Regions from separate parts of the Pantoea sp. C2G6 genome, predicted to be linked through region 1. Evidence: predicted binding sites of a transcription regulator. Region 1 holds the regulator's gene; the other holds the start of a gene.
The links. Region 1 encodes PurR, which represses purine synthesis genes. Its sites were predicted from a motif close to CANGCAAACGTTTGCNTG; they were not measured.

Region 1 (9,644 bases):
GCCGAAAGGCTCGTTCTACTACTATTTCCGCTCGAAAGAGGCCTTTGGCGTGGCGCTGCTGGAACGCTACTTTGCGCGTTTTTTGCAGGATGTGGAACTACAGCTCAACCAGAGTGAGGGCACGCCACGCGAACGCCTGCTTAACCATTTCCGGGCGGCAGAGCAGCTGTTTGTCCGCCAGGGACATATTGTGGGTTGCCTGGGCGTTAAGTTATCCGCTGAAGTGTGTGATCTCTCTGAGCCGATGCGCGACGCGCTGCAACAGGGTGCGGCAAAAATTACCGCCCTGTATGCCCGCACGCTGATCGCCGCTGAACAGCAGGAGTCACTGAACCTGCCGCAGCCGCCCGCGCAGATGGCTGAACTGCTGTCGCTGCTGTGGCTTGGTGCCAGTTTGCAGAGCAAGATTTCCCGTGAGCCGCAGCCGCTGCGACTCGCGCTGAATACCATCGAACAGTGGCTTGACCGTCACTGATTTTAAAAACAGATGTTTGTAGACGACTGGTCTACTAATCAGGAGCTATTATGGCGAGTACCCAGCTGTTTCGTCCGCTGAAAGTCGGCGCAATTACCGTCCCGAACCGCGTTTTTATGGCGCCACTGACCCGGCTGCGCAGCATTGAGCCGGGCGACATTCCAACCCCGATGATGGGCGAATATTATCGTCAGCGCGCCAGCGCCGGTTTAATCATTACCGAAGCCACCCAGATCTCCTTCCAGGCGAAAGGCTACGCCGGTGCGCCAGGCTTACACACGCAGCCACAGATCGCGGCGTGGAAAGCGATTAACGAAGGGGTGCATCAGGCGGGCGGCCATACCGCCGTGCAGCTGTGGCACACCGGTCGTATCTCGCACAACAGCGTGCAGCCGGAAGGCAAAGCCCCGGTGGCACCTTCGGCGATTGCCGCGGGCACCCGCACCTCGCTGCGTGCCGAAGATGGCAGCGTCTACCGTGAAGAGACCTCCACGCCGCGCGAACTGACGGTGCCGGAGATCCAGCAGATCGTGGCCGACTTTGGTCAGGCCGCCGCCAACGCGCGCGAAGCGGATTTCGATCTGCTTGAGTTGCACTCGGCGCACGGGTATCTGATCCACCAGTTCCTGGCGCCAGGCTCAAACCAGCGTAGCGACGAATATGGCGGCAGCATTGAAAAACGCGGTCGTTTTGCGCTGGAAGTGGTTGATGCGGTGATCGCCAACTGGGCGGCGGATCGTATCGGTATTCGCGTCTCCCCTATCGGCAGCTTCCAGAATCTCGATAACGGCCCGGACGAAGAAGAAGCCGCGCTGTGGTATATCGGCGAGCTGGCAAAACGCAACATCGCCTATCTGCACCTTTCAGAGCCAGACTGGGCCGGCGGTAAGCCTTATACCGACGCTTTCCGTCAGAAAGTGCGTGACCTGTTCCCTGGCGTGATCATTGGTGCTGGTGCCTACACCGTGGAGAAAGCGGACGATCTGATCGCACGCGGTCTGATCGATGCGGTGGCCTTTGGTCGCGATTACATCGCTAACCCGGATCTGGTTGAACGTCTGCAACAGGACGCGCCACTGAATCCACAGCGCCCGGAGAGTTTCTACGGCGGCGGCGCGGAAGGTTATATCGACTACCCTACCCTGTAATCGGTTCGGGCTGCCGTCCGGGACGATGACGGCAGCCATTACGCAATGGCGATTTTGATCGCTATACTTAGCGCCTGGGTCATCCGGCGATGGCGTTTTATTGAAAAGAGGATGTTATGCGTTTACTTCATACCATGCTGCGCGTTGGCGATCTGCAACGTTCTATCGACTTCTACACCCGTGTGCTGGGCATGCGCGTGCTGCGTCAGAGCGAAAACACCGAATACAAATATACCCTGGCGTTTGTAGGTTACACCGACGAGAGCGAAGGCGCGGTGATTGAGCTGACCTACAACTGGGGCGTTGATAAGTATGACCTCGGCAACGCCTATGGTCATATCGCGCTGGGCGTCGATGACGCGGCAGCAGCCTGCGAGCGTATCCGCAAAGATGGTGGCAACGTCACCCGTGAAGCGGGCCCGGTCAAGGGCGGCTCCACCATTATTGCCTTTGTGGAAGATCCCGATGGCTACAAAATTGAGCTGATCGAAAACAAAGACGCCGGAAACGGCCTGGGCAACTAATTCTGCCCCTCAGCCTGCCCTGCCGGGTGGGCTGACCTCCCTTCTCTGCGGTTCATCTGCTGCACCCGGGCCGGTTTTTTGCCATAATGCGCGCTGCCCTTTTTCTGCAACGAGATCCTGATGTCTGAATCGAATTCCCCTAATGCACTCAATCAACGTTTCCGTGGCTTCTATCCGGTGGTCATCGACGTGGAAACCGCGGGTTTCAACGCGCAAACCGATGCGTTACTGGAGATTGCCGCCATCACGCTGAAAATGGATGAAGAGGGCTGGATTCAGACTGACCAGACGCTGCATTTTCACGTCGAGCCGTTTGCCGGCTCGCTGCTGCACCCTGAAGCGCTGGCCTTTACCGGTATCGACCCCACTAATCCGCTGCGTGGCGCGGTGAGTGAATATGAAGCGCTGCACGCCATTTTTAAAATGGTGCGCAAAGGCATTAAAGACAGCGGCTGTAACCGCGCCATTATGGTGGCGCACAACGCGACTTTCGATCTGAACTTTATGTCGGCCGCGGCGGAGCGTGCCAGCCTGAAACGCAATCCGTTTCATCCGTTCGCCACCTTTGACACCGCGGCCCTGAGCGGCCTGGTGCTGGGACAGACGGTGCTGGCGAAAGCCTGTATCGCGGCGGGGATGGCGTTTGACAGCAATCAGGCGCACTCGGCGCTGTATGACACCCAGCAGACGGCGCTGCTGTTCTGTGAGCTGGTGAATCGCTGGAAACGTTTAGGCGGCTGGCCACTTCCGTTGGCGGCGGAAGCGCCGGAAGCCGATGCATCCGCATAAGGGATGCCATAATGAGAAAGGCCGACATGATGTCGGCCTTTTTTTATTCTGCTTCTTTAAATTTTTCTGCGGTCTCTTTGATCAGCGACTGCAATTCACCACGCTGTAACATCTCAACGATGATGTCACATCCGCCGACCAGCTCGCCATCGACCCACAGCTGCGGGAAGGTTGGCCAGTTGGCGTATTTCGGCAGCTCTGCACGAATGTCAGGGTTCTGCAGAATATCCACGTAAGCAAAGCGCTCACCACAGGCTGACAGCGCCTGTACCGCCTGAGCAGAGAAACCGCAGCTTGGCAGTTTCGGGGAACCTTTCATATACAGCAGGATCGGGTTTTCTGCGATCTGGCGCTGAATTTTTTCTACAGTACTCATAATTGCCTTCCTTAATTCGTTACTTCGTGTTTGTTTATTGTAGCGACTTCGCCGCGTGACTGAAAACGAGATTTTGCTCACTGCCCGATTAAATGACCCGCATTGCTAAGTTGTGGCAGGCCGGGCATGAATTCTCCTTTATTAACAGCTGGTAACAGTTTAATAATTCGTAATAATTTCGCTGATATAAGAGACTGAAAATGTTCATTTTCAACACTATTATGGCGGCTGCAAAGATTAATAAAAAAAGACATAACAGTTTTTAAAAAAACTGGACTAGAATGGCTTCGGCGCTGATCCTGGATCAGATTATTCTCACCCTTGTCGCGGTGCGTAGTGGCCCTGACAACTCAACTTATCAACGGACTATGCGTTTAATCATTACGCTTTTTATGCTGGCCTTTGCGCAACTGTTCTTTAATGTCGCCGCTGCGTCACCGCACAAGCCGGTGAACCTCAGTACGCATAAAGCAGAGAAAAAGAGTGCGCGTGACGATGAGCGCCGCAAGCGCCGTCCTGTCAAAACAGCGGCGAAAAAGAGTCGCCTCAGCCCGGTTCAGAAAACAAAAACCAAAAAACAGAAAAAAGTTGAACTGACCGCTCAGCAGACCCCCGCTCACAAGACCTCGCTTAAAACCGCCAGCAGCACAAAGAACAAGAAACGCTATGGCCACCAGCGTCCGCTGAAAACCGCCGACCTCAACAGCGCGGAAACCGGCACCATCAAAATGAATAAATCGCACCGTCAGCGCTATCAGAAGGCGCGCGAAACGGCGATGACCAAGCTGATGGGTCAGCTGGGTAAACCCTATCAGTGGGGCGGCACCTCCCCGCATACCGGCTTTGATTGCAGCGGCCTGGTCTGGTACGCCTATAAAGATCTGGTGAAGTTTAAGATCCCGCGCACCGCCAATGAAATGTATCACCTGCGTGACGCCGCACCGATTAAGCGCGAATCGCTGGAAAAAGGGGATCTGGTTTTCTTCCGCATTAACGGTCGCGGTACCGCTGACCACGTCGGCGTTTACCTGGGTAACGGCAAATTTATCCAGTCGCCTCGTACCGGCAAAGATATTCAGATTAGCGCGTTAGGGGAAGATTACTGGCAGCGCCACTACATTGGTGCCCGTCGGGTGATGACGCCAAAAACCATTCGCTGAGTGGATAAACAGCCAGAAAAGAGAGCCGGGGTGAAAACCCCGGCTTTTTTTATCAGTGCAGAATAGCGGTAAAACTAAAGGCTACAATCATCAGCAGGCAGCCGACGGTGGTCATCAACGCCAGTTTAAGATCGGTACTCATTGATTACTCCTTAGTCACACAGTATGTAGGGATATAGCATTTTCCCACAGGGACCGGTAAAAATCTCGTTTTATCCGGTCAGCCTTGTTAGAATCCCGCCTTTGTTGCGCAACGCGCGCAACCCCGATTCCGTTTGCTCGCTTTTCCAGGCGCTATTTACCCGCCAGACGCCTGTTTACCGGCCAGAAAAGAGGCATGATTGCAGGAAAACCCCCTGGGCAGACGCAAACGTTTAACATTACGCTTATCAGCGAGTTAGATAAGCACTGGAGTCCGATTTTCATGGCAACAATCAAAGATGTGGCAAAACGCGCCGGCGTCTCAACGACCACCGTTTCGCACGTCATTAATAAAACGCGCTTTGTGGCGGAAGAGACGCGCAACGCGGTCTGGCAGGCGATTCAGGAGCTGCACTACTCACCCAGCGCCGTGGCGCGCAGCCTGAAGGTGAATCACACCAAAACGCTGGGCCTGCTTGCCACCTCCAGCGAAGCGCCCTATTTCGCTGAAATTATCGAAGCCGTGGAGAATCACTGCTTTGACAAGGGCTACACCCTGATCCTCGGCAATGCCCATAACGATCTGCAAAAACAGCGCGCTTACCTCAGCATGATGGCGCAGAAGCGCGTCGATGGCCTGCTGGTGATGTGCTCTGAATACCCGGACGATCTGCTGAAGATGCTGGAAGAGAACCGTAATATTCCGATGGTGGTGATGGACTGGGGCGAGTCACGCGCCGACTTTACCGACACCGTGCTGGATAATGCCTTCCAGGGCGGCTATCTGGCCGGCCGTTATCTGATTGAGCGCGGCCACCGCGATATTGGTGCTATCCCCGGTCAGATGGAGCGTAACACCGGCGGCGGACGCCATGCCGGTTTTCTGAAAGCGCTGGAAGAAGCGGGGATTCAGCCGCGTCCCGAATGGATCGTGCAGGGTGACTTTGAGCCGGAGTCGGGTTATCAGGCGATGCAGCAGATTCTGTCGCAGAAACAGCGTCCGACCGCGGTGTTCTGTGGCGGCGACATTATGGCGATGGGCGCGATTTGTGCCGCCGACGAGATGGGCCTGCGGGTGCCGCAGGATATTTCGGTGATCGGCTATGACAATGTGCGCAACGCGCGCTATTTCGCCCCGGCCCTGACCACCGTCCATCAGCCGAAAGCCCAGCTGGGTGAGAAAGCGCTGGATATGCTGCTGGACCGTATCACCAGCAAACGCGAAGTGTCACAGACGATTGAAGTGCACCCTACCCTGATTGAACGCCGTTCGGTCGCGGATGGTCCGTTCCGCGACTATCGCCGTTAATCCTCGCTCAGCCACTCCTGATTAAGCGTCTGCGCATCACCCAGGTAGTTCAGCAGCCAGGCGGTTGCCGGGGATGCGCGATCTTCCGCCCAGCTGACGCAGCAGGGGCTGTCAGGAAAGGCCACCGGCAGCGTCAGCTCAACCAGATCGCCGCTGTCGAGCAGCGGTTTCGCCAGATGACCTGGCACCATCGCGACGCACAATCCCGCCAGCAAACAGTCCAGCCCGGTCTGCCATTCCGGTACCACCAGCCGGCGCTGGTTATCCAGCGTCCATGTCATCCGGCGCGGCAGCGCGCGGGAGGTATCCTCCAGCACCAGCGACGGCCAGCTGCGCAGCGTATCTTCATCGATCTGGCTGGCCTGCGTCAGCGGATGATGATGCGCAACCACGCAGCGCCAGTTGAGCTTCCCCATATCGCGGAAGGCGAAACGTCCGCCAACCGGGATCGCCTGGGTCGCGCCAATCGCCACTTCAACCCGGCCATCCGCCAGCGCATCCCAGACGCCGTTAAACACTTCATAGCTGATGTGCAGCTCCATATCGGGGAAATGGCGATAAAAATCTTTCACCAGTTGCCGGGTCCGCTCGGGTTTCACGATGCAGTCAATCGCCAGGCTTAACTGGCCGCGCCAGCCGTTAGCCAGCTGCTGACACTGTCGGCGTGTGGCGAGCATTTTTTTGATGACGCTGCGCCCTTCACGGACAAAATGCTCGCCCGCAGGCGTTAATACCACCTCCCGATGCTGGCGTTCAAACAGCGGCACCGCCAGCCAGGTCTCCAGCTGGCGCACCGTATAGCTGATGGCAGAAGGGACGCGATGCAGCTCCTGCGCCGCCGCGCTGAAACTGCCACCGCGCGCCACTGCGTCAACCACCTCTAATGCATATTCCGACCACATAATCTGCCTTCAAAAATTTTAACAGCAATCGGCAAATATTAGCGTTTCACAGCCGCAAACGCACCTTTTACACTCTGCCGCGTTTATCCTGCAAAATGAGAAGCACATGTTACCGACCAAAGGATTTATGCCCTATCTTGCTCTGCTGAGCATGCTGGGCTTTTTAGCCACTGATATGTACCTGCCCGCCTTCGGTGCGATGCAGCAGACCTTTAACAGCTCGCCGGGTCTGATCAGCGCCAGCCTGAGCCTGTTCCTGGCGGGCTTTGCCTGCGGTCAGCTCTTCTGGGGGCCGCTCTCCGATCGCATCGGGCGCAAGCCGGTGCTGCTGGCCGGGCTGACGCTGTTTGCTGTCGGCTGCGCCGGGATGCTGTGGGTGAGTAATATCTATCTGATGCTGCTGCTGCGTTTTGCGCAGGCGATTGGCGTCTGCGCCGCCGCCGTAAGCTGGCAGGCGCTGGTGGTCGATCGCTATCCGGCGGCGCGCGCCAATAAAGTGTTCGCCACCATCATGCCGCTGGTTGCGCTCTCCCCCGCGCTGGCCCCGCTGCTGGGTGCCTGGCTGATTGGCCATTTCCACTGGCGCTCCATTTTCCTGGTGCTGACCCTGACTGCGGTCGCGCTGATTCTGACCACGTTGCGTCTGCCGGGTGCGCGTCCGGTGGCCGCTGACAAAGGTGCGCAGCCAGGTTTTCTCTCGCTGGTGAAATCCCGGATTTACAGCGGTAACGTTCTGATCTATTCCGCCTGTTCCGCCAGCTTTTTTGCCTGGCTGACCGGTTCGCCCTTTATTCTGGCCGATCTGGGGCTCTCGCCAGCCGACATCGGGCTGAGCTATCTGCCCCAGACGCTGGCTTTCCTGATTGGCGGTTTTGGCTGTCGTGCCCTGCTTAACCGTTTTAGTGGCGCACAGCTGCTGCCCTGGCTGCTGCTGCTCTACAGCCTGAGTATTCTGGCGCTGTTTGGTGTCGCGCTCTCTGGCACTGCGACGCTGATCGGCCTGATGGTGCCGTTCTGCGGCATGGCGCTGGCCAATGGCGCGATCTATCCGATTGTGGTCTCCGGCGCACTGATGCCTTTCCCGCACGCCACCGGTAAAGCGGCTGCGCTACAGAACACTTTGCAGTTAGGACTCTGCTTCGCCGCCAGCCTGGCGGTTTCGGCCGGATTAACTCAGGCGCTCTTCACCACCACGCTGATGATGACGGTGACCATCCTGCTCGCCCTGAGCGGTTACCTGATGCAGCGCAGGGCAAGCGCACGATCTGCTGTTGCCTCTCCGCTACCTGACTGCCAGGATAATCACTGAAACAATGATCTTTAGTTAGCAGCCTAACAATAAGTCATTGAATATTGACTTGGGTGATCATATAATCATCCAGGTCAATAACCTGCTATAAATCAATAAAATAATAACGAAACAAACCGATTGGTAACCTGTTACCGGGAAGGTCTTCGTGCGCGTTATTCCTGCCGTGCCAGCCCTGTTCAGGGAGTGCCAGTCCTCTGTATCACACATAACCGGTGTGCGGAGTCATCCGTGACTTTTCTCAACTCCTGAAGAAATTGACTACTCTTTTTTCAGGCTCCGATTGGACAGGTGGTGGAAAAGCTATGAGTTCATCCTATGCAGAAGAAGTGATCCTTGAAGAGAACCATTGGTACCGTATCGTTCATGAACTGCTGGAAAAAGCGGATATTGACATCAATGGTTCACGTCCCTGGGACATTCAGATTAATCATCCTGGTTTCTTTAAACGTGTTCTGCAGGAGGGTTCGCTTGGGCTTGGCGAGAGCTATATGGATGGATGGTGGGATTGCGACCGGCTGGATATTTTTTTCCACCGCGTGCTGAAACATAATCTGGACCAGCAACTTCCTCATCATTTTAAAGATACCCTGCGTATTGCCGCCGCGCGTTTAACCAATCTGCAATCAAAAAAACGCGCCTGGATCGTCGGTAAAGAGCATTACGATCTCGGCAACGATCTCTTTTCTGAGATGCTCGACCCTTACATGCAATACTCCTGCGGCTACTGGAAAGAGGCCACCACCCTGGAGGCGGCGCAGCAAGCCAAACTGAATATGATCTGCCAGAAGCTCGCGCTGGAGCCGGGCATGTCGCTGCTGGATATTGGCTGCGGCTGGGGCGGGCTGGCGGAATTTGCCGCCCGCCATTATGACGTTAAGGTCCATGGCGTGACGATTTCCGCTGAACAGCAGAAAATGGCGCAGCAGCGCTGTCAGGGATTGGATGTCACGATCCTGTTGCAGGATTACCGTGACCTGCATGAGCAGTTTGACCGTATTGTCTCTGTAGGGATGTTTGAACATGTCGGGCCAAAAAATTACGCCACCTATTTCGACGTGGTCGATCGTAATTTAAAACCAGATGGCCTTTTCCTGCTGCATACCATTGGCGCGATTAAAACGGATATGAATGTCGATCCGTGGATCGATAAATATATTTTCCCCAACGGCTGTCTGCCTTCGGTGCGGCATATCGCGGATGCCAGCGAACCCCACTTTATTCTGGAAGACTGGCATAACTTTGGCGCGGATTACGACCGGACATTGATGGCCTGGTATGAACGCTTTCTCCAGGCCTGGCCGCAACTCGCCGACAGTTATGGCGAACGCTTTAAACGGATGTTCTCTTACTATCTTAACGCCTGCGCCGGTGCGTTCCGGGCGCGCGATATTCAGCTGTGGCAGGTGCTGTTCAGTCGCGGTATTGAAGGTGGCCTGCGCGTTGCGCGCTGAGGCCACGCCTGCGGCAATAAAAAAGGCGCTGACGCGCCTTTATTTAATTGTCGTCGC
Region 2 (9,644 bases), on a different contig from region 1:
AACTCTTCGCCGCCCTGAGCTTGTGCGCTGCTGTCGGTGTGGCGCAGCGCGGTATAGAGACGCTCCAGCGCTGCCCGCGCCTGGTTCAGGTTATCTTCGCCATAGTTGAGCTGGCTGCGATAGTGACCGGACATCAGGAAGTAACGCACTGTCTCCGCGTCGTAGTGTTGCAGCACGTCACGCACGGTGAAGAAGTTACCCAGCGATTTCGACATCTTCTCGCGGTCGATCATCACCATGCCGGAGTGCATCCAGTAGTTGACGTAAGGGCCGTCATGGGCGCAGCTCGACTGCGCGATTTCGTTTTCATGGTGCGGAAACATCAGATCGGAACCGCCGCCGTGAATATCAAAGTGGCTGCCGAGCTGCTTGCAGTTCATCGCTGAACATTCGATGTGCCAGCCGGGACGTCCGTTGCCCCAGGGGGATGGCCAGGCCGGTTCATCCGCTTTCGACATCTTCCACAGCACAAAGTCCATCGGGTTGCGCTTCACGTCAGCCACTTCAACCCGCGCGCCCGCCTGCAACTGTTCCAGATCCTGACGTGACAGCACGCCGTAATCGGTATCGCTCAGCACATCAAACATCACGTCGCCATTCTCCGCCACATAGGCGTGACCGCGGGCGATCAGCGTCTCCACCAGCGCAATGATCTCCGCGATATGGCGGGTAGCGCGTGGCTCCTGATCCGGCGGCAGAATGCCGAGCGCAGCGAAGTCGCTATGCATCTCACCAATCATCCGGTTGGTCAGGGTTTCGATGCTTTCGCCGTTTTCACTGGCACGTTTAATGATTTTGTCATCAATATCGGTGATGTTGCGCACATAGTTAAGCTGATAACCGAGATAGCGCAGGTAGCGCGCCACCACGTCAAACGCCACAAACGTCCGCCCATGACCAATGTGACAGAGGTCATACACCGTGATGCCGCAAACATACATGCCGATTTTACCGGCATGAATGGGTTTGAAATCCTCTTTCTGTCGACTCAGGGTGTTATAAATCTTAAGCATTGAACGGTTCCGTTTTGACGTGTGGTTGACACTTTTAAGTATCCAGACATTGTGCCGTATTTTTATCGCTCGCGCGACGCAAAGCAAGCCAACTGCGCCGCGCTGCTGACGTGTCATTGGAAATTATGATATAAGAACGGTCGACAAAAAGAGGGATGCCCGCGAACAAGGCGACCTCAGCAACTGCTAACAACCTTTACAGGATGACAAAAATGGTAACTTTCCAGACGAACCATGGCGATATCGTAATCAAAACCTTTGATGATAAAGCGCCAGCAACTGTACAGAACTTCCTGGATTACTGCCGTGAAGGTTTTTACGACAACACCATTTTTCACCGTGTGATCAACGGCTTTATGATTCAGGGCGGCGGCTTCGAGCCGGGCATGAAACAGAAAGCGACCAAAGAAGAGATCAAGAACGAAGCCAACAACGGCCTGAAAAACACCAAAGGTACGCTGGCAATGGCACGTACCTCTGCGCCGCACTCTGCGACCGCACAGTTTTTCATCAACGTGGCAGACAATGACTTCCTGAACTTCCGTGACGAAAGCGTCCAGGGCTGGGGTTACTGTGTGTTTGCCGAAGTGGTTGAAGGCATGGATGTGGTCGAGAAGATCAAAGCGGTCTCTACCGGCCGTAGCGGTATGCATCAGGATGTGCCGAAAGATGACGTGGTTATCCAGAAAGTGACCGTCAGCGAGTAATGTCGCGCACGCTGTTTATCGCAGATCTCCATCTGTGTCAGGAAGAACCGGCGATTACCGCCGGTTTTCTGCATTTTTTACAGCGCGAAGCGCCGCACTGCGACGCGCTCTATATTCTCGGCGATCTGTTTGAAGCCTGGATTGGCGACGACGATCCCAATCCGCTGCATCAGCAGGTGGCCAGCGCCCTGCGCGCCCTGCCGGTGCCGGTCTATTTTATTCACGGCAACCGCGATTTCCTGATCGGCCAGCGCTTCGCCCGCGCCAGCGGCATGACGCTGCTGCCGGAGGAGCAGGTGCTCACTCTCTACGGCCATCGTCTGCTGATTATGCATGGCGATACGCTCTGCACCGACGACGCCGGGTATCTGCGCTTTCGCGCCAAAGTGCATAATCCCTGGATCCAGCGACTCTTCCTGGCGCTGCCGCTACGGATACGCAAACGCATCGCCGCCCGGATGCGCGCCGACAGCAAGCAGGCCAATCAGCATAAGTCACAGACCATTATGGATGTGAATCAGGAGGCGGTGGTCGCGACGCTGCGGCGTCAGCAGGTGCCTCTGCTGATCCACGGCCATACTCACCGTCCGGCAATCCATGAGATCAGGCTCGCGGGTGAAACGGCGCAGCGCGCGGTGCTGGGGGCCTGGCACAGTCGCGGCTCGATGATCCAGCTCGACGCCCAGGGCATTCAGCTTATCGATTTCGACTTTTGATCGGCGGTTAAATCCATCCCATCAGCGCGACGCAACCGTTTTCCTTGCGGTCTTCTCATGCTATTCTCTGTGCCCTTCAAAACCTGTCCGCCCGGCCAGGTCTGTCTGTTCATTCACAGGAGTTGACCGCATGTCATCCAACGCCCCGGCCCGCATCGCCATTGTTATGGGTTCCAGAAGTGACTGGGCCACCATGCAATTCGCGGCTGAGATCCTCACCAGCCTGGACGTCCCCTTCCATGTTGAAGTGGTCTCTGCCCACCGCACCCCGGATAAACTGTTCAGCTTCGCCGAAACGGCAGCGGATAAGGGTTTTCAGGTGATTATTGCTGGCGCGGGTGGCGCGGCTCATCTGCCGGGAATGCTGGCCGCCAAAACCCTGGTGCCGGTGCTGGGTGTGCCGGTGCAGAGCGCCGCGCTGAGCGGTGTGGATAGCCTCTACTCGATTGTGCAGATGCCACGCGGTATTCCGGTCGGCACGCTGGCGATTGGCAAAGCGGGCTCAGCCAATGCCGCGCTGCTGGCGGCACAGATTCTGGCGCTGCATGACCATGAACTGGCGTCACGCCTGAATAGCTGGCGTCAGAGCCAGACCGACGAGGTGCTGAACCATCCCGATCCGCGGGAGGAGGCATGAAGCCAGTTTGCGTGCTGGGCAACGGTCAGTTAGGCCGTATGCTGCGTCAGGCGGGTGAACCGCTGGGTATCGCGGTCTATCCGGTGGGCCTGGATGCCGATCCTGATGCGCTGCCGATCGCCGACAGTGTGATCACTGCCGAAATCGAACGCTGGCCGGAAACCGCGCTGACGCGCCAACTGGCCGGTCATCCCGCCTTTGTGAACCGCGATATTTTCCCGCGCCTGGCTGACCGTCTGACGCAGAAGCAGCTGCTCGATCAGCTGGGACTCGCCACCGCGCCGTGGCAGCTGCTGGCGGACAAGAGCGAATGGCCAGCGGTGTTCCGTTCGCTTGGCGAGCTGGCGATTGTGAAGCGCCGCACCGGGGGTTATGACGGACGCGGCCAGTGGCGTCTGCGCGCGGGTGAAACTGACGCGCTGCCGGATGATTGCTACGGCGAATGCATCGTTGAGCAGGGAATCAACTTTTCAGGTGAAGTGTCACTGGTGGGCGCGCGCGGGCACGATGGTCAGACCGTGTTTTATCCGCTGACCCATAACCTGCATCAGGAGGGCATTCTGCGCACCAGCGTCGCCCTGCCGCAGGCGGATCAGGCGCAGCAGCAGCAGGCGGAAGCGATGCTGAGCGCGATTATGCAGGCGCTGAATTACGTCGGCGTGATGGCGATGGAGTGTTTTGTCACCCCTGAAGGCTTGCTGATCAATGAGCTGGCACCGCGGGTGCATAACAGCGGTCACTGGACGCAGAACGGCGCGTCGATCAGCCAGTTTGAGCTGCATCTGCGGGCGATTCTGGATCTGCCCCTGCCGCAGCCGGTGGTGTTCGCGCCCTCGGCGATGGTCAATCTGATTGGTACTGCCGTTAATCTCCGCTGGCTGGCAGAGCCGCTGGTGCATCTGCACTGGTATGACAAAGAGGTGCGTCCGGGTCGTAAAGTCGGCCATCTCAATCTGACCGATAGCGATGCAGCGCGGCTGAAGGCGGCGCTGAAGGCGCTGGTGCCAGAGTTACCGGAAGAGTACGCCAGCGGCATCGCCTGGGCGGTTGAAAAACTTTAGTCCCCTTCAGACCCGGCTGATGATGCCACTTTCAGGCGGCTCAGAAGCTCAACGCGATGGGAGCCTGCGCCTGTAGCAAAGCATAGCGGGCCAGGGATGGCCCGCGCTGAGCCCGCCAGGGATGGCGGCTTTTGCGTCTTTGCGGAAGGTGCAGGCTCCCTGAGCCGGTGCCTTAGCGACACACGCGGCGAGCATCTGACCGGGTTTTTAATGCGCGCTGTAAATGACCGGGTACAGGCTGGCTGGATTGAACCGTCACGCCACCTCAATCCAGCTATCCCTTACGCCGCATCAAACTTCCTGAACAGCGCTTTCCCTTTCAGCAATCGCACCCCCAGCCAGCCGCCGCACAGCGATAACAGCAGCGCGCCAACTAACGGTAGCGCCAGCCACAATGTCCAGTCAGGCTGCCACGGGAAGTCGAAAATCTTACGCTGTAAGCCCCACAGCGCCGCTTCCGCCCCCATCGCCGCCGCCACGCCGGAAACCACGCCGAGCAGGGCGAACTCACACCAGAGCGTGGTGCGCAGCAGGCGTTTACCGGCTCCCAGCGTGCGATAGACCACCAGCTCCTGGCGGCGCTGACGCATCCCGACCTGAATCTGCGCCAGCAGCAGCAGTACGCCGCAGGCGGTCACCAGCACCACCATAATCTCCAGCGCCTGGCTGACCTGCGCCAGCACCTGACCGATCTGCCGCATGATGCTGCCAATATCCAGCAGACTCAGCGCCGGAAAGGCGCGATTCAGCTCCGCCAGCAGGGCAGGATTCGCCTCCATGCGGAAGCTGGTGAGCCAGGTCTGGGGCTGACTGTCGAGCGCCCCCGGCGGGAAGATAAAGAAGAAGTTGGGCTTCAGGCTCTCCCAGTCCACTTTGCGCAGACTGGTGATGCGGGCGCTGAAGGTCTGGGTGTCGCCGTCAAAAGTCAGGGTATCGCCCAGCTTCAGCCCCAGACGATCCGCCAGTTCCACTTCCATGGAGACTTCGCCCGCTTTGGGCGGCCAGTATCCCGCCACCAGCGGATTGTGATCCGGGCGCTCCGCCAGCGCCGTCAGGTTAAGTTCACGGTTCAGGGCGTTATCCTGTTTCGGATCGGCCGGTTTGCCGTTGAGTTCGCTGAGCCGTACCCGCGCAATCGGATAGAAGGTCTCTGGCTTAATCTGATGCGATTGCAGAAAGTCACGCACCTGCGGCACCTGATCTGCGGTCATATTCAGCAGGAAGAAGTTCGGGCTGTCCGGCGGCAGCTGTTGCTGCCAGCGATCCAGCAGATCGCCCCGCATCACCAGCAGCAGTGCCAGCAGCATAAACGACAGCGAAAAGGCCGCCAGCTGGCTCAGCGTCATACCTGGCTGACGCAACAGCCGGTTAACCGCCAGCCGCAACGCCAGATTCTTCACCACCAGCTTACGCAGCAGCAGCAACGTTCCCCAGCCGAGTAGCGCCAGCAGTCCGGCCAGTACCACCACACCCGCCAGCAGCGCCCAGAGCATTTTGCTGCCGCCGACCAGCAGCGCTAACAGCGCCACCACCACGCTGATCATCACCGGAATATAGAACTTCAGCGGCCAGAGGTTGGCCACCGCGTCACGCCGCAGCACGCGCAGTGGCTGCGTCGCCAGCAGCAGTCGATAGGGACGCAGCCCCACCAGCAGCGAAATCACAAACAGCGACCCCACTGCCCAGATCCACGGCCAGACGCTGGCGGCCGGTAAGCTGGCGGGCAGCACCGGCTTCAGCATCGTCATCAGCAGCGCTTCCACCCCCTGCCCCACCAGACCACCGGCTATCGCCGCCAGCAGCAGCACCGCCAGCCACTGACCGATGATCAGACGCTGCAATGCGCCGTGGGTCGCGCCCAGCGTTTTCAGCACCGCCACCAGGTCGTAGCGGCTGCGGCAATAGTGACTCATGGCGACCGCGACGGCGGCAATCGCCAGCATCAGCGTCAGCAGCGCCGAGAGCAGCAGGAACTGCTGCGCCCGCTGCATCGACCGGCCCAGTGCATCTTCCGAGTTTTCCACGCTGATCCAGCGCTGATCCGCCTTCAGCTGCGGTTCGATCCAGCGGTCATAGCGCGCCAGCTGGTCAGGATTGCCGGAAAATTTATAGCGCCAGCTGATACGGCTGCCCGGCTGAATCGCCCCGGTTTTCGCCGCATCCGCCAGATTGATCAGCAGACGCGGCGCCATCTCAAACGGGTTAAAGCCGCCATCCGGCTCCTGGATCACCTCGCCGCTGATGCGCAGCTGAGTATCCCCCGCTTCCAGCAGATCGCCCACTTTCAGGTTCAGCAGCGCCATCAGGCGCGGGGCCGCCAGCGCCGTGCCCGCCTGCGGTTTAAGCCCGGCGGGCTGGGTCTGTAGTGTGCCAAACATCGGATAAGCGTCATCTACCGCTTTGACGGCGGCGAGCTGCGGTGACTGACCGGCAAAGGTCATGGTCATAAAGGTCAGCTGACGGCTTACCGTCAGGCCGGTTTCCCGCGCCTGCGTCAGCCAGGCTTCCGGGACGGGATCGCTGCTGCGCAGGGTGCGGTCGCCAGCCATAAAATCACGGCTCTGCTGGTTCAGCCCTTTTTCCATCCGATCGCTGATCGACCCCAGCGCCAGCACGCAGGCCACCGCCAGCGTCAGCGCCAGCCAGACAATCAGCAGCGAGGGTGAGCGCCACTCGCGCCAGAACCAGCGCCAGATCATTGCTCCTCCCATAATTTACCGTCGCGCAGCCGCAGGCGACGGTCGCAGCGCGCCGCCAGTTGCTCATCATGCGTCACCAGAATCAGGGTGGTGGCGAAGTCGCGGTTCAGTGAAAACAGCAGATCGGCGATGCGGTCGCCAGTTCGGCGGTCAAGATTACCGGTCGGTTCATCGGCAAACAGCAGGCCCGGACGTCCACTAAAGGCGCGCGCCAGCGCTACCCGCTGCTGCTCACCGCCGGAAAGCTGGGCGGGCAGATGATGCAGACGCTCACCCAGCCCGAGCAGCGTCAAAAGTTCACGCGCCTGCTCCCGGCTCTGGCGGTCACTGTCGCCGCGCAGCAACGCGGGCAGCTGGACGTTCTCCTGCGCATTCAGGGTCGGCACCAGCATAAAGGACTGAAACACAAAACCGACCTGCCGGGCGCGCAAAGCGGCGCGTTGCTCTTCGTTCATCTGATGCAGCGGCTGCCCCAGCAGATGCACCTCGCCGCTGCTACCGTCATCCAGCCCGGCCAGAATCCCCAGCAGGGTTGACTTCCCGGAGCCGGACTCCCCAATCAGCGCAATGGTCTCGGCTGGTTTGACAACCAACTCAACTCCGGTAAGGATGGTTAACTGATGCTCTCCCTGACCGACGGACTTAGTAAGATGATGAACTTCAACAATGTTTTCCGCTGGCATTATCCCTTCCTGTTAATGATTCTTCTGCTGGTGTCGCGTCTTGCGGCGGCGGATACCCTGCTGGTACTGGGCGACAGCCTGAGTGCGGGCTATCGGATGTCGGCGACGGCGGCCTGGCCGAGCCTGCTGAATCAGCAGTGGCAACAGCAGCCTAAAGTGATCAACGCCAGCATCAGCGGCGATACCGCCGCGCAGGGTCTGGCGCGCCTGCCCGCGCTATTAAAACAGCATCAGCCGCAGTGGGTGTTAATCGAATTGGGCGGTAACGATGGACTGCGCGGCTTCCCGCCCGAGGCTATCGCACAAAACCTGAGTAAAGTGATCGACGATGTCAAAGCGGCCAACGCGAAGCCGCTGCTGATGCAGATCCGCCTGCCCGCCAACTATGGCCGCCGCTACACCGAGGCGTTCAGCAATATCTATCCCGGCTTAGCGCAGCAGCATGCGATCCCACTGGTGCCCTTTTTTATGGAGCAGGTCTATCTGAAGCCTGAATGGATGCAGCAGGATGGCATTCATCCGAATCCTGCGGCCCAGGCTTTTATCGCCCGGTTAATGGACAAAGAACTGGCTCCCTTAGTTAAGCAGCCGTAGCGCAGTTGAGCGCGTTAAAAGGGTAAAGAAATGCAAAAAACCATCCTGATTACAGGTTGTTCCAGCGGGATTGGCCTGGTGGCGGCGCACGATTTGCTGGCGCGCGGCTATCGGGTCATCGCGGCCTGTCGCAAAGCGGACGATGTGGCGCGCATGGAAACGCTGGGTTTCATCGGTCTCCAGCTTGATCTCGACGATGCGCACAGCGTCGATAGCGCCGCTGATAAAGTGCTCGCGCTGTGCGATAACCAGCTGGCGGCGCTGTTTAACAATGCCGGATTCGGCCTCTATGGTCCGCTGCGCACCCTCTCCCGCCAGCAGCTGGAGCAGCAATTTTCCAGCAACTTTTTCGGCGTCCATCAGCTGACGCTGCGCCTGTTACCGGCGCTTCAGGCCAGCGGCGATGGCCGTATCATCAATACCAGCTCCGTGCTGGGGCTGATTTCAACGCCAGGCCGCGGTGCCTATGCCGCCAGTAAATATGCGCTGGAGGCCTGGAGCGATGCGCTGCGCATGGAGATGCGCGGCAGCGGCATCCGGGTCAGCCTGATTGAACCCGGCCCGATTCAGACCCGCTTTACCGATAACGTGACCCAGGGCGAGCAGCATAACCCGGTACGCAATCCCGGCATTGCCGCACGCTTCACCCTGCCAGCGGAAGCCATTCTGCCAAAACTTCGCCATGCGCTCGAGAGTCAGCATCCCCGTTTACGCTATCCGGTGACGCTGGTCGCACACGTGATGAGCCTGCTGAAACGGCTGCTGCCTGGCTGGATACTGGATCGCATTTTGCGCAGCCATTAATCAGCCAGGCGCAATAGTGCTTGAAGCCGGGCCGCCTGGCCCCATATCCTTAGAACACTTTTTGCAAAGAGACTTCTCCATGTCACCACACGCTTCGATAATCGACATCAACGAATCTAACCTGCATCAGACCCTTGAGCAGTCGACGCAGCTGCCGGTGCTGTTCTACTTCTGGTCTGAGCGCAGCCAGCACTGTCAGGAGCTGACGCCGCTGCTGGAGCGGCTGGCGCAGGAGTATGCGGGCCAGTTTATCCTCGCCAGACTCGATTGTGACAAAGAGCAGAGGGTCGCGGCGCAGTTTGGTCTGCGTTCCATTCCAACCGTCTACCTGTTCCAGGATGGTCAGCCGGTCGATGGCTTCCAGGGACCGCAGCCGGAAGAGGCGATCCGCGCCCTGCTGGAAAAAGTGCTGCCGCGCGAAGAAGAGCTGAAAGCGCAGCAGGCGATGGCGCTGATGCAGGAAGGCAAACCGCTGGAGGCGCTGCCGCTGTTAAAAGAGGCGTGGCAGCTGAGCAACCAGGCCAGTGAAATTGGTTTTCTGCTGGCGGAGGTGCTGATTAACCTGAACCGCAGCGATGAGGCGGAAGCGGTGCTGAAGGTCGTGCCGTTGCAGGATCAGGATACCCGTTACCAGAGCCTGATGGCGCAGATCGATCTGCTGAAACAGGCGGCTGATACACCGGAGATCCAGCAGCTGCAAACCGAGCTGGAGGCGGACCCGACTAACGCG

Region 2: the regulator PurR is predicted to act here: its motif matches at 2,465-2,482, upstream of purE (5-(carboxyamino)imidazole ribonucleotide mutase).

What each region holds. Positions count from the first base shown of each region.
Region 1 covers NZ_JBGMNJ010000001.1:529,060-538,703, reverse strand. The annotation lists gene ACCW71_RS02595 (TetR/AcrR family transcriptional regulator) at 1-475, shown strand, start outside; gene ACCW71_RS02590 (alkene reductase) at 526-1,623, shown strand; gene gloA (lactoylglutathione lyase) at 1,740-2,147, shown strand; gene rnt (ribonuclease T) at 2,268-2,936, shown strand; gene ACCW71_RS02575 (Grx4 family monothiol glutaredoxin) at 2,980-3,315, opposite strand; gene ACCW71_RS02570 (C40 family peptidase) at 3,681-4,472, shown strand; gene ACCW71_RS02565 (YnhF family membrane protein) at 4,525-4,614, opposite strand; gene purR (HTH-type transcriptional repressor PurR) at 4,897-5,922, shown strand; gene punR (DNA-binding transcriptional activator PunR) at 5,919-6,824, opposite strand; gene punC (purine nucleoside transporter PunC) at 6,931-8,133, shown strand; gene cfa (cyclopropane fatty acyl phospholipid synthase) at 8,439-9,587, shown strand; gene ACCW71_RS02540 (riboflavin synthase subunit alpha) at 9,631-9,644, opposite strand, start outside.
Region 2 covers NZ_JBGMNJ010000006.1:35,964-45,607, forward strand. The annotation lists gene cysS (cysteine--tRNA ligase) at 1-1,013, opposite strand, end outside; gene ppiB (peptidylprolyl isomerase B) at 1,226-1,720, shown strand; gene lpxH (UDP-2,3-diacylglucosamine diphosphatase) at 1,720-2,436, shown strand; gene purE (5-(carboxyamino)imidazole ribonucleotide mutase) at 2,567-3,073, shown strand; gene purK (5-(carboxyamino)imidazole ribonucleotide synthase) at 3,070-4,134, shown strand; gene ybbP (putative ABC transporter permease subunit YbbP) at 4,416-6,833, opposite strand; gene ybbA (putative ABC transporter ATP-binding protein YbbA) at 6,830-7,516, opposite strand; gene tesA (multifunctional acyl-CoA thioesterase I/protease I/lysophospholipase L1) at 7,484-8,110, shown strand; gene ACCW71_RS10085 (SDR family oxidoreductase) at 8,141-8,914, shown strand; gene ACCW71_RS10090 (co-chaperone YbbN) at 8,994-9,644, shown strand, end outside.